Regions from separate parts of the Streptomyces sp. NBC_01497 genome, predicted to be linked through region 2. Evidence: riboswitches for the same ligand, from Rfam matches in the RefSeq annotation. Region 2 holds a riboswitch; each other region holds the start of a gene.
What was found. Region 2 has a riboswitch for cyclic di-AMP ahead of OG310_RS21510 (transglycosylase family protein). Riboswitches for the same ligand answer to the same signal wherever they lie in the genome.
Positions count from the first base shown of each region.

Region 1: it holds a riboswitch for cyclic di-AMP, as region 2 does, so the genes downstream of both, OG310_RS30125 (C40 family peptidase) here and OG310_RS21510 (transglycosylase family protein) in region 2, are expected to answer to the same signal.
Region 3: it holds a riboswitch for cyclic di-AMP, as region 2 does, so the genes downstream of both, OG310_RS07675 (LysM peptidoglycan-binding domain-containing protein) here and OG310_RS21510 (transglycosylase family protein) in region 2, are expected to answer to the same signal.

Region 1 is NZ_CP109427.1:7,106,976-7,110,242, forward strand. Features, by position in the region: gene OG310_RS30115 (8-amino-7-oxononanoate synthase) at 1-586, shown strand, start outside; gene OG310_RS30120 (ATP-binding protein) at 827-1,252, shown strand; gene OG310_RS30125 (C40 family peptidase) at 1,316-1,792, opposite strand; cyclic di-AMP (ydaO/yuaA leader) riboswitch at 1,796-1,975, opposite strand; gene OG310_RS30130 (hypothetical protein) at 2,303-2,611, opposite strand; gene OG310_RS30135 (ATP-dependent Clp protease proteolytic subunit) at 2,619-3,266, opposite strand.
Region 2 is NZ_CP109427.1:5,090,739-5,094,005, forward strand. Features, by position in the region: gene OG310_RS21505 (transglycosylase family protein) at 1-1,084, shown strand, start outside; cyclic di-AMP (ydaO/yuaA leader) riboswitch at 1,405-1,629, shown strand; gene OG310_RS21510 (transglycosylase family protein) at 1,633-2,313, shown strand; gene eno (phosphopyruvate hydratase) at 2,869-3,267, shown strand, end outside.
Region 3 is NZ_CP109427.1:1,797,977-1,801,243, forward strand. Features, by position in the region: gene OG310_RS07670 (LCP family protein) at 1-214, shown strand, start outside; gene OG310_RS07675 (LysM peptidoglycan-binding domain-containing protein) at 973-1,815, opposite strand; cyclic di-AMP (ydaO/yuaA leader) riboswitch at 1,818-1,976, opposite strand; gene OG310_RS07680 (PucR family transcriptional regulator) at 2,561-3,267, opposite strand, start outside.

The sequences.
Region 1 (3,267 bases), 2.0 Mb from region 2:
GGCCCTGCTCGTCGACGAGGCGCACGGCCTCGGGGTGCTCGGCCCCGGCGGGAGCGGCGCCCTGCACGCGGCCGGACTCGCGGACGGGGAGGGGCGGGTGGCGGACGGGGTGGTCGCCACGGTGACCCTGTCCAAGTCGCTGGGCAGCCAGGGTGGCGCGGTCCTCGGCCCGGCGCGGGTCGTCGAGCACCTGGTCAACACCGCGCGCACGTTCATCTTCGACACGGGTCTGGCCCCGGCCGCGGCCGGCGCGGCTCTCGCCGCGCTGCGGCATCTGCGCGCGCGGCCCACGCTCGCGGACCGGGCCCGCGGGGTCGCCAGGGAACTGCACTCGTCCCTGACCGCGGCGGGCCTCGAAGCCGTACGCCCCGACGCCGCCGTCGTCTCGGTCCGTGCGCCGTCGCCGGGCGCGGCCCTGGCGTGGGCCGCCGACTGCCGGCGCGCGGGTCTCGCTGTCGGGTGCTTCCGGCCGCCGTCGGTCCCGGACGGGATCTCCCGTATCCGCCTGACCGCGCGCGCCGACCTCACCGACGACGCCGTCGAGCGGGCCGTCCGTACGATCGTCGAAACCGCGCCCGAGCGCTGAGCCCGCGCACGGGGGACCGGGTACGGCCCCAAAACCGGCTGGCTGTCGAACAGTTCACTGCTTCGGGCGACAGATGCCTGCATATCGCGGCGAATGGGCCCTTCCGGCGGCACGATGGACCCCACGCCGACACGGGATACCCAATCGCCGCCGACTCGTCCACGCCCCGTGTCGCGCCGTCGACCTCGTGCCCGCACTCGTGCCCGGACTCTTGCCCGGTGGAAAAGGGACAGCCGCGCCATGGCAGACCATCAGGAAGCATCCGTCACCCTGCCGAGTGAGCCGGCCTCGGTCCCCGTGGCCCGAAGATACGTCGCCGACATCCTGACGGAATGGGGCCTTCCGGTAGGTGCGGAGACTGCGGAAACGGTCCGCCTGGTGGTCTCGGAGCTCACGACGAACGCCGTCCTGCACACCTTCGGCCGCTCGCCGACCTTCACCGTGGACATCGCGCTCGACCGCCACGAACACCTCAGGATCGGCGTCACGGACAGCCACCCCGGCCGGCCCCAGCGGCTGCCCGCGGCCGTCCGGCAGGACAACGGGCGCGGCATGGTGATCATCCGCTGGCTGGCCGCCGAGTGCGGCGGGCAGATGTCCGTCACCCCGACAGCGGAGGGCGGCAAGACGGTCTGGATCACCCTGCCGTGGACGGCGGCGGTGTGAGGCTCGCGTTCCGCCGCCGCCACCACCGCCACCGTCCTCGACCCACGATCGGCTGACGCGGGGTCAGGCCACGCGTCCGTACCAGACGTCCTTGGTCCAGATGTGTTCGAGCCGCACCGAGGAGCCGGTCTTCGGCGCGTGCCAGATCCGGTTGTGGCCCGCGTAGATGCCCACGTGGTACACGTACCCGCCGCTGTGGAAGAAGACCAGGTCGCCCCTGCGCCTGGTGCGGGCGGAGACGTGTCTGGTGCGGTTGTACTGCTGCTGTGTGGTGCGGGGCAGCGACTTGCCCGCCTTCTTGTACGAGAACGCGGCGAGGCCCGAGCAGTCGAAACTGCGGGGACCCGTCGCGCCCCATCGGTACGGAGCCCCGGCCTTGGAGGCCGCGATGTGCACCGCCCGGGTGGCCAGGGGCGAGGCGGCGTGCGCGTCGGGCGTCGCGCCCGGGGCGACCAGGGTGCCCCCGACGGCGACGAGCGTGAGGGCCGAGACGGTGCCGGCGCGCGAGAACAGGGACGGGACATGAACCTGCGCAGTCATGCGCAACCCTTCGTCAGCCGCCTGTGAAGGATGACCTGTCGGGTTCGGGCCAACGAAGGTGCCCGGCCGCCTGAGCGGCTTCACCCCGAGGAACGGTCGCGTCGCCGCGCCGGTCCGTAACGCTCGGGTCCTCCACTCCTGCCGATCCACTCGTGTTCGCACGAAATCCGGTACGGCGGCAGGACTCGGCGTCCGCCCGGACCGCCTCACCAGGTGGCGAGGGCTTGCGAGCTGTCGCAGGGATCTTGACTCGCAGAGCGGCGATTTCCGAGTCGAAACGACGATATGTGAATCTCGTCACACTTGAGCCATTCGTGATGATATGAGGCGATCTGGGTGCGGTCCGGACCCCCTCCCGGCCCCCGCACCTGCGGGACTGTCCTCACGCGCGGCGAGCGCCCGGACGCCTCGCGCAACCCGGAAGCCCTCCGTGCGGCCGGTGCCTCCTAGGCCGAACGAGGAGGCGCCGGCGTCCCGGCTGGGCCATCCGTGGATGCCTCCGAGCGGACGTCAGCCGGCCGGGCCCGGCGGCAGCGCCACGCGGCCCGCCCGCCGCTCGCCGTCGAGTACCCGCAGGGCCCGGGCGAGCGTGCCCGTGTGCAGTTCCGACTCGCCCCGGCCGTGCATGCGGGTGAGTGCGTCGCGCAGTTCCAGGACGCGTGCCGGCAGCGCCTGCGCCGCCCGCAGCGCGGTGTACGTATCGGATTCGCGGGCCGGATTGATCCGGGCGATCAGGTCCACGACGGCCAGATAGCCGTCCACCACGTCGCACTCGGCCCGCGTCAGCGCGGGCAGCGGCGGCAGTTCCGGCGGGAGCACCGGGGGCTCACCGCCCCGCGCGGGTGATGCCGGGGCCGGACCCGGCATCCCGGCGGTCCACCACGTGGTCGACGAGGCCGAACTCCCGTGCGGCGTCGGCGTCCAGCACGGTGTCGCGGTCGAGGCTCTCCGCGATCGCGGCGGCGTCGCGGCCGGTGTGCAGGGCCAGCGTCCGCGTCAGGAACTCGCGCTGCCTGACGAGTTCCTCCGCGTGGATGAGCAGGTCGGACGGCTGCCCCTGGACCGGTTCCGTGAGCGACGGCTGCTGGAGCACGACGCGCGCGCCGGGCAGTGCCATCCGCTTGCCCGGTGCGCCGGCGGCCAGCAGGACGGCCGCCACCGAGGCGACCTGGCCGAGGCAGGTGGTGCTCACGTCGCACGAGATGACCCGCATCGTGTCGTAGATCGAGGTCATGGCGGTGAGGGAGCCGCCGGGGGAGTTGATGTACAGCGAGATGTCCTGGTCGGCCGCCGCGTACTCCAGATGCAGGAGTTGTGCGATCACGTCGTTGGCGGCCGTCTCGTCGACGGGTGTGCCGAGGAAGACGATCCGGCCTTCCATCAGCTTCGAGTACGGGTCGAGCGTCCGGGTCCCGTAGCTGGTCCGCTCGGTGAACTCCGGCAGGACGTACCGGGCCGACGGTGGCTGCTGCATG
Region 2 (3,267 bases):
CGGCGGGGGTCTGGGCGCTGTCCTGGGCGGCCTGCTCGGCGGCTCGCACGGTTCGGGCGGCTCCGCCGCGACGAACCCGTCCGGCACCCCGGCGACGACGGGCGGCACGGCCACCCCCGACCCGTCCGGAAGTTCCCAGACGTCCGGTGGCACGGCGACGGGGGACGACGGCACGAGCGGTACGCCGAACCCGTCCGCGAGCCCCTCGGGCTCCGCGTCGCCGGGTGTCTCCGGCTCGGGGCACGGCAAGGCGGGCGGCGGCACCTCCGCGAGGGGCGGCAAGCACCGCGCCGCGACGCCGGGCACCGCGCCCTCCACCGACGACGGGGGTTTCCCGCTCAGCGTGAGCCGCGACAACAGCGGCGGTCTCGCGTCCGGCTCGGAGACGAGCGGCGCGGGTTCCATCGGCAACTCCGACCTGCCGGGTGTCGTACCGGACTCGGGCGCGACGCCCGTCATCCACATCCCCTTCGCGCCGCACTACTCCGGCACGCACGCCGGGGGCGCCTCGCGTTCGCTGTTCCAGTTCCCGGACGAGGTCACCTGGACCTCTCCCGACGCGGCGCCGGCCGGCGCCGCCGCGCGTGCCACCGCGACTCCCTCGGCCACCGGCACGCCGTCCGGCACGCAGGGCGCTCAGGGTGCCCTGGGCGCCCCGGGTGGCGTCGGCGCGTCCGGCACGCCGTCGTCGGCGGCCGTGCCCGGCGGGACCGGCGCGCCCGGTACGACGACGGTCACGCCGGCGCCCTCGGGTTCGGCGGTGACCGGAGGCAAGCACCGTGGCGGCGCCGCGACCGAGGCGTCCCGCACCTCCACCCCGACGTCCGAAACGGACGGTGGGGGTCAGACCGGCCAAACCGGACGCCAGGTCGGATCGGGTGACACTTCGTCAGACGCGGGGACCCCGGCGGCGGATTCCGGGGCCCGCTACACCGTCCACGCCGGCGACAGTCTCTCCGGTATCGCGGTGGGCCAGCGGGTGGACGGCGGCTGGCAGGCCCTGTACGAGGCGAACAAGGCCGCGCTCGGGTCCGATCCGAACCACATCGTTCCTGGCCAGAGTCTCAGCCTCCCGGTGGGCTGACGCCTCAGGCGAAGCGGGGACGGCGCACGGGTGGCCACGAAGTGGCCCCCGTGCGCTGTCAGTTCGGCCCCCTATGTCCGATTCTGTGAAAATGAGACAAGCGTCTCTTCGGGTTGTTTGGTCGAAATGGGCCGTCAGATTCGCCTTTTTCAGGGCTCACCTGGGGAAATGCCGCCACCCGGGTGAACGCTATGAGTGTTATTACCGGGATGTCCTTCTTTGAAGATCTGACAGTCGTATGTTTACGGTCTTCACCGCTCGCACCGCGGGCCCTGTCGACCGAAACGCCGAATCCTGCCGTCGGTCGACCGGAACAGTCGTCGCGTCAAGCGCCGAAGGCAGGAGCGGGGGACCCAAGGTTCCGCCGCCGGACCGGGAAGGCTGTCCGTGAAGGACGGCCCAGCGGCCCGGCTTGGGGTTAAGCCGCGAGCGGTACGCACCGCCAGTGCGTACCGCGTGGACCACACACGTGGGCCGATCGCGACCGGGCAACTCACTGCGCCCGAACCCGACAGCTGACCTCGCAGGCGTCGGTGAGGAGATGCTTCATGCTGCGTTCGAGCAAGTCCCACAAGCACCGTCGCCCGTCCAAGGCCGTCCGCTACGCCGCGCTCGCAGGCGTCACCGGCGCCGTCGTCGCGGTCCCGCTGCTGTCCGCCACGTCGGCCTCCGCCGCGTCCGTCTCCGAGTGGGACCAGGTCGCGAGTTGCGAGTCCGGCGGCAACTGGGCGATCAACACCGGCAACGGCTTCTACGGCGGCCTCCAGTTCACCAGCTCCACCTGGTCGGCGTACGGCGGCACCGCCTACGCGGCCCAGGCCAACCAGGCCTCGAAGTCCCAGCAGATCGCCATCGGCGAGAAGGTCCTCGCGGGCCAGGGCAAGGGCGCCTGGCCGGTGTGCGGCAAGGGCCTCTCGGGCCCCGGCGGCTCCGGTGCGGCCCCGAGCACCTCCACCTCCACACAGTCGGCCCCGGCCAAGCAGCAGAGCCAGCCGCAGGCGAGCCCGGCGCGGCAGCGCCCGGCCCAGCCCGCGAGCCGTGGCAGCGCCCGCCCCACCGTGATCAAGAAGGGTGACGGTGAGTACAAGGTCAAGGGCGGCGACACCCTGTCCACGATCGCCTCGGCGCACCACGTCAAGGGCGGCTGGAAGAAGCTGTTCGACCTGAACAAGAAGATCGTCACGGACGCCGACGTGATCTACCCGGGCCAGCAGCTGCACCTGCACTGACCGGTACTCCCGCGCACCGTTCCCGCGCACCGCTCCCACCCGGCCGTTCGGCCGGACCTGCTCCGGCGGGCCCGGTCGGTCTCCCACCGGCCGGCTGGGGGAGACGGGGCGCCGGGCGCGGCGCCACCCGGACGAGAACCCTGACGCGACGGTCCCCGGCCGGTTGGAGCGGTCCGGCCCCCCGAGGGCCGGGCCGCTTCGTCGTCCACCGGGCGCCCGGACGGGGGCGAACTTCCCGGAACGTGCGGGGAGGTTCGCCCGCCCTCGGTCGCGTGCGCCGGGGGGTTCCCGCCCCCGGCGACGGTCCGCCGGGGAGGCGAACCGTCCCCGGTGACCGCGGCGGTCGTCGGCCGCCGGTTCGCCGGATTTGTCACCGCGCATCTGGCGGCCCGCGCGCCCATGTGATCGCCCGGCCACCCGTCCGGGCGTCCGGCCCCCGCACGTATGGGCGTGGGGACTGCCCGGGGCACTTCCCGGCGCCCGCGCCGGTTAGGCTCTTGGCGCAAGGACTACAGACGCAGACCCTGCGCTCCCCACGTCACTTCCCAGAAGGAGATGCTCGTGCCGTCGATCGACGTCGTCGTAGCCCGGGAAATCCTCGACTCCCGAGGTAACCCCACCGTCGAGGTCGAGGTCGGCCTCGACGACGGCAGCACCGGCCGTGCTGCCGTCCCCTCCGGCGCCTCCACCGGCGCCTTCGAGGCCCTTGAGCTGCGGGACGGTGACCAGAACCGCTACCAGGGCAAGGGCGTGGAGAAGGCCGTGCTCGCGGTGATCGAGCAGATCGGCCCCGAGCTGGTCGGGTACGACGCCACCGAACAGCGCCTCATCGACCAGGCGATGTTCGACCTGGACGCGACCCCCGACAAGTCCTCGCTCGGCGCGAACGCCATCCTCGGCGTCTCGCTCGCCGTGGCGCACGCCGCGTCCGAGGCGTCCGACCTGCCCCTGTTC
Region 3 (3,267 bases), 3.3 Mb from region 2:
CACGGCGTTCCCCGGCGGTTCCGGGACGGGAGGGGCGGGAGGCTCGACGGCCGACGCCAAGGCGGCGGTCTCCGGGGCCCACGCGGACACCGCGGACGACTCCAAGGCCTGCGCCAAGGTCAGCCAGTACAAGACCGTCGAGATCAACGGCGTACCCATGACGCCTTCTCAGGCATATGGCGAATCTACCAACAAAAAGGACTCCGCGTCCTGACCCCGGCCACTGGTGGCGGGCCCGCACGGGCTCGCCGCCACCGCTTTCGCCATCGCGTTCCAGGATCCGACATCCTCCCCCTCGCGCACGCATGGCCGCCCCCTCGCACCCGCCCCGCGCGGCTGCCGTCATCCGGGCCGCGCCTCCGCTCCTCCGGGACGACGGGTGGGGAGCGCCTCGCGTCCGTGCGACCCGGGCTGTCCTGGGCGCGTCGGTGTGACATCCGGAGCCTGATCGTGTCGGTGTGACGCGCACGAAGCCGTGGACACGTCGGTGTGATACGCCGGGAAACCCACCCATCCCACTGGTCGATTTGCCCGTATATGACCCATAAATCACACTCATATACGGGCGCACACCAGGGTCGTGGAGGGCTGAGGCGACACCGGGAGCAGACCAGGGGTGCCAGGCCGGAGGGGGTCGGTGGGCGGGGGCACCGGATAGAGGGCGGTGCGGCGGCACGACGGGTGGGACGGCGGCGGCGCGGGCCTTACCCGCGCGACCCTCACCCGCGGCGCCCGTACCCGCGGCCCCCTACCCGCGCGGCCCGGCCTCCGCGCGGCCCGTCCCGCCACGAGCCTCGGGCCGCGCTCGTCGAGGGCCACCAGGGCGGACCCGGCAGCCGGTGGGATCCGGCCACCGCGGCCCGCCCGCCGTGGGCGGACACGCCACAGGCCCGCCAGGCGGTGCCTGGCGGGCCTGTGGGTTGCCCGGCGGGCCCGGTGTGTCCGAGGGGCCCGTCAGTGGTGGGGCGTCTGTCAGTACGGGCCGTTGACGTTGTCGATCGAGCCGTACGTCGCGGCGGCGTAGTTGCACGCGGCCGTGATGTTCGCGACCGGGTCGTACGGGTCCATCGAGGTGCCGGCCACGTGGTACGTCTGGAACGTGGGGTCGATCACCTGGAGCAGGCCCTTGGACGGGGTGCCCTTGGCCGCGTTGGAGTCCCAGTTGTTGATCGCCAGCGGGTTGCCGGACGACTCACGCATCACGTTGCGGTAGATGCCGTCGTAGCTGCCGGGGATGCCGTGCTGGCCCATGATGCTCAGCGACTGGCGTATCCAGCCGTCCAGGTTGTTCGCGTATACCGGGGCGGCCGCCTTGGCCGGGGCCGCCGTCTTGACGGCGGTGGCGTCGGCGGTGGTCTGCGCCTTGATGACGGTCTTGTGGGCGGAGCCGTTGGCGGAGCTGCGCGCCTCACCCGTGGTGCGGGCGGCGGGGGCGGCCTTGCCGTTCAGCGTGAGCTTGAGACCGGGGTGGATCAGCGACGGGTTGCCGCCGACCGCCTCACGGTTGTCCTGGTAGAGCTTCTTCCAGCCGCCGGAGAGCGAGTGGTCGCGGGCGATCTTCGAGAGCGAGTCGCCCCGGACCACGGTGTACGCGGAGTGGGCGGCCTTCTTCGCCGCCGCGCTGACCTGCGCGGGGGCCTTCGGAGCCTGGTGGACCGCGGCCTCGTGGGCCACGGACTGGGCGGCCGGCGCGGCGTTGGCGGCGGCGGCGGTCAGCAGAGGTACGGCGATCACTGCACCGCCCACGCCTGCGACCATGAGGCCGCGGGTCAGCGTTCGGGGCATGGGACGACGGTGGCTGGCCTTTTTGGGCATGCTGAGTTCCTCTCCGTCGCCTGCGAGGTGAGCTGTCGGGTTCGGGCTGGAGATGCCCGGCCGCATGGGATGCGACTTGACCCCTAGCCGGTCCGCTTTCGCGGCTCGGCGACTTACCTGGGTCCCCCGCTCCTGCCGTATGGATGCGGTTGTTGGTTGAGGTATCCGGACAGCGGCAGGATTCGGCGGTCTGTCCGGAATGACGAGAACGTAAGCGAAGACCTCGCGGCGAAACAAGTTGTGAATTCACTGAGCTATGCGCCAAACGCTGACAGCGAGGATCCGGCCGGTCGCTCGACGGCCTTATGAAAACCCAACACGCCCTGTGCGCGCACGAAATGGGCGAGGCCTCGGGGGCGTGGAATCCGCCCCCAGGTGACGTATATCACTCGTAGGGCGACCAACCACCCCGCACAACACCCGCCAGAGGCCATCAAGTTACCCGAACACCCCAGAACAGATCTTAGGGATTTAGAGCACTAAATCGCCCATAAGGTCACTCCGGATCAAGGACCCGGACGGCGCGGAGATTGATGCCGGATCAGAGCTGCCCATTCACCGCGAGAGGCGCAGAACGACCCCTGGTCCCCTTTTTTCGATCATGCCGGCCAAGGGCGATCGGAAAAGCACGCAGGGCCGAATCCGGGATGCCGTATTCCTTTCGCGTCCCGTCTCCCGGCAAATCCCTCCGAATTCCTGACACGCGGTCAGGGAGATTGCGGGAACGAGTCGATGGGCGGAAAGCTCACTCGTGTTCCGTGCCGCCCCGGGCCGCCTCGCCGGTGAAATGGGCGGCGGGGAAAGGGAAATGGTCTCGGCGGGGCGCCCCCGAGAACCAGCCCAGCGCCAGCAGCAACTCCGCGCGGACCGCGGCGTCGGAGAGGTCGACGCCGAGCAGCAGTTCCACGCGCCGGATCCGGTGCCGGACGCTGTTGCGATGCAGACCGGTGAGCTGAGCCGTACGGTCCCAGCCCCCGTGGCAGCCGAGCCAGGTGCGCAGCACCTCGACCAGCGCCGAGCCGTCCGGCTCGGCCCGCTCGTCGAGCAGCGGCGCGAGCGTCCGCCGCGCCCAGTCGCCGGCGCGGTCCGGGTCCACCGCCGCGCCGATGCCGAGCCCGCGGTCCTCCGCGACGACGGGGATACCGCGGGCCCCGGCCTGCCGCAGCAGCAGGTGGGCCTCGCGATCGGCGGCAGGCAGCAGGCCCGGCGGCACGGGCCTGCTCAGCGCGGCGAGCCAGCCGCCACGCTCCCGCAGCCGCTCCAGGTCGGCCCGTCCCGCACCGGCGGGCAGGACACCGCGCAACGTTCCCCCGCCGGCCGCCTCCCCCGCGCGGTCGTCGATGTCATCGGTGAGCGGGCCCGGCACGTACGGCCCAGCCGGGGCGCCGCCCGTGCCCGTGCCCGCGCCCGGCGGACGCCGTGCCCGGAGCGCCCTGACCAGAGGCGGGCCCC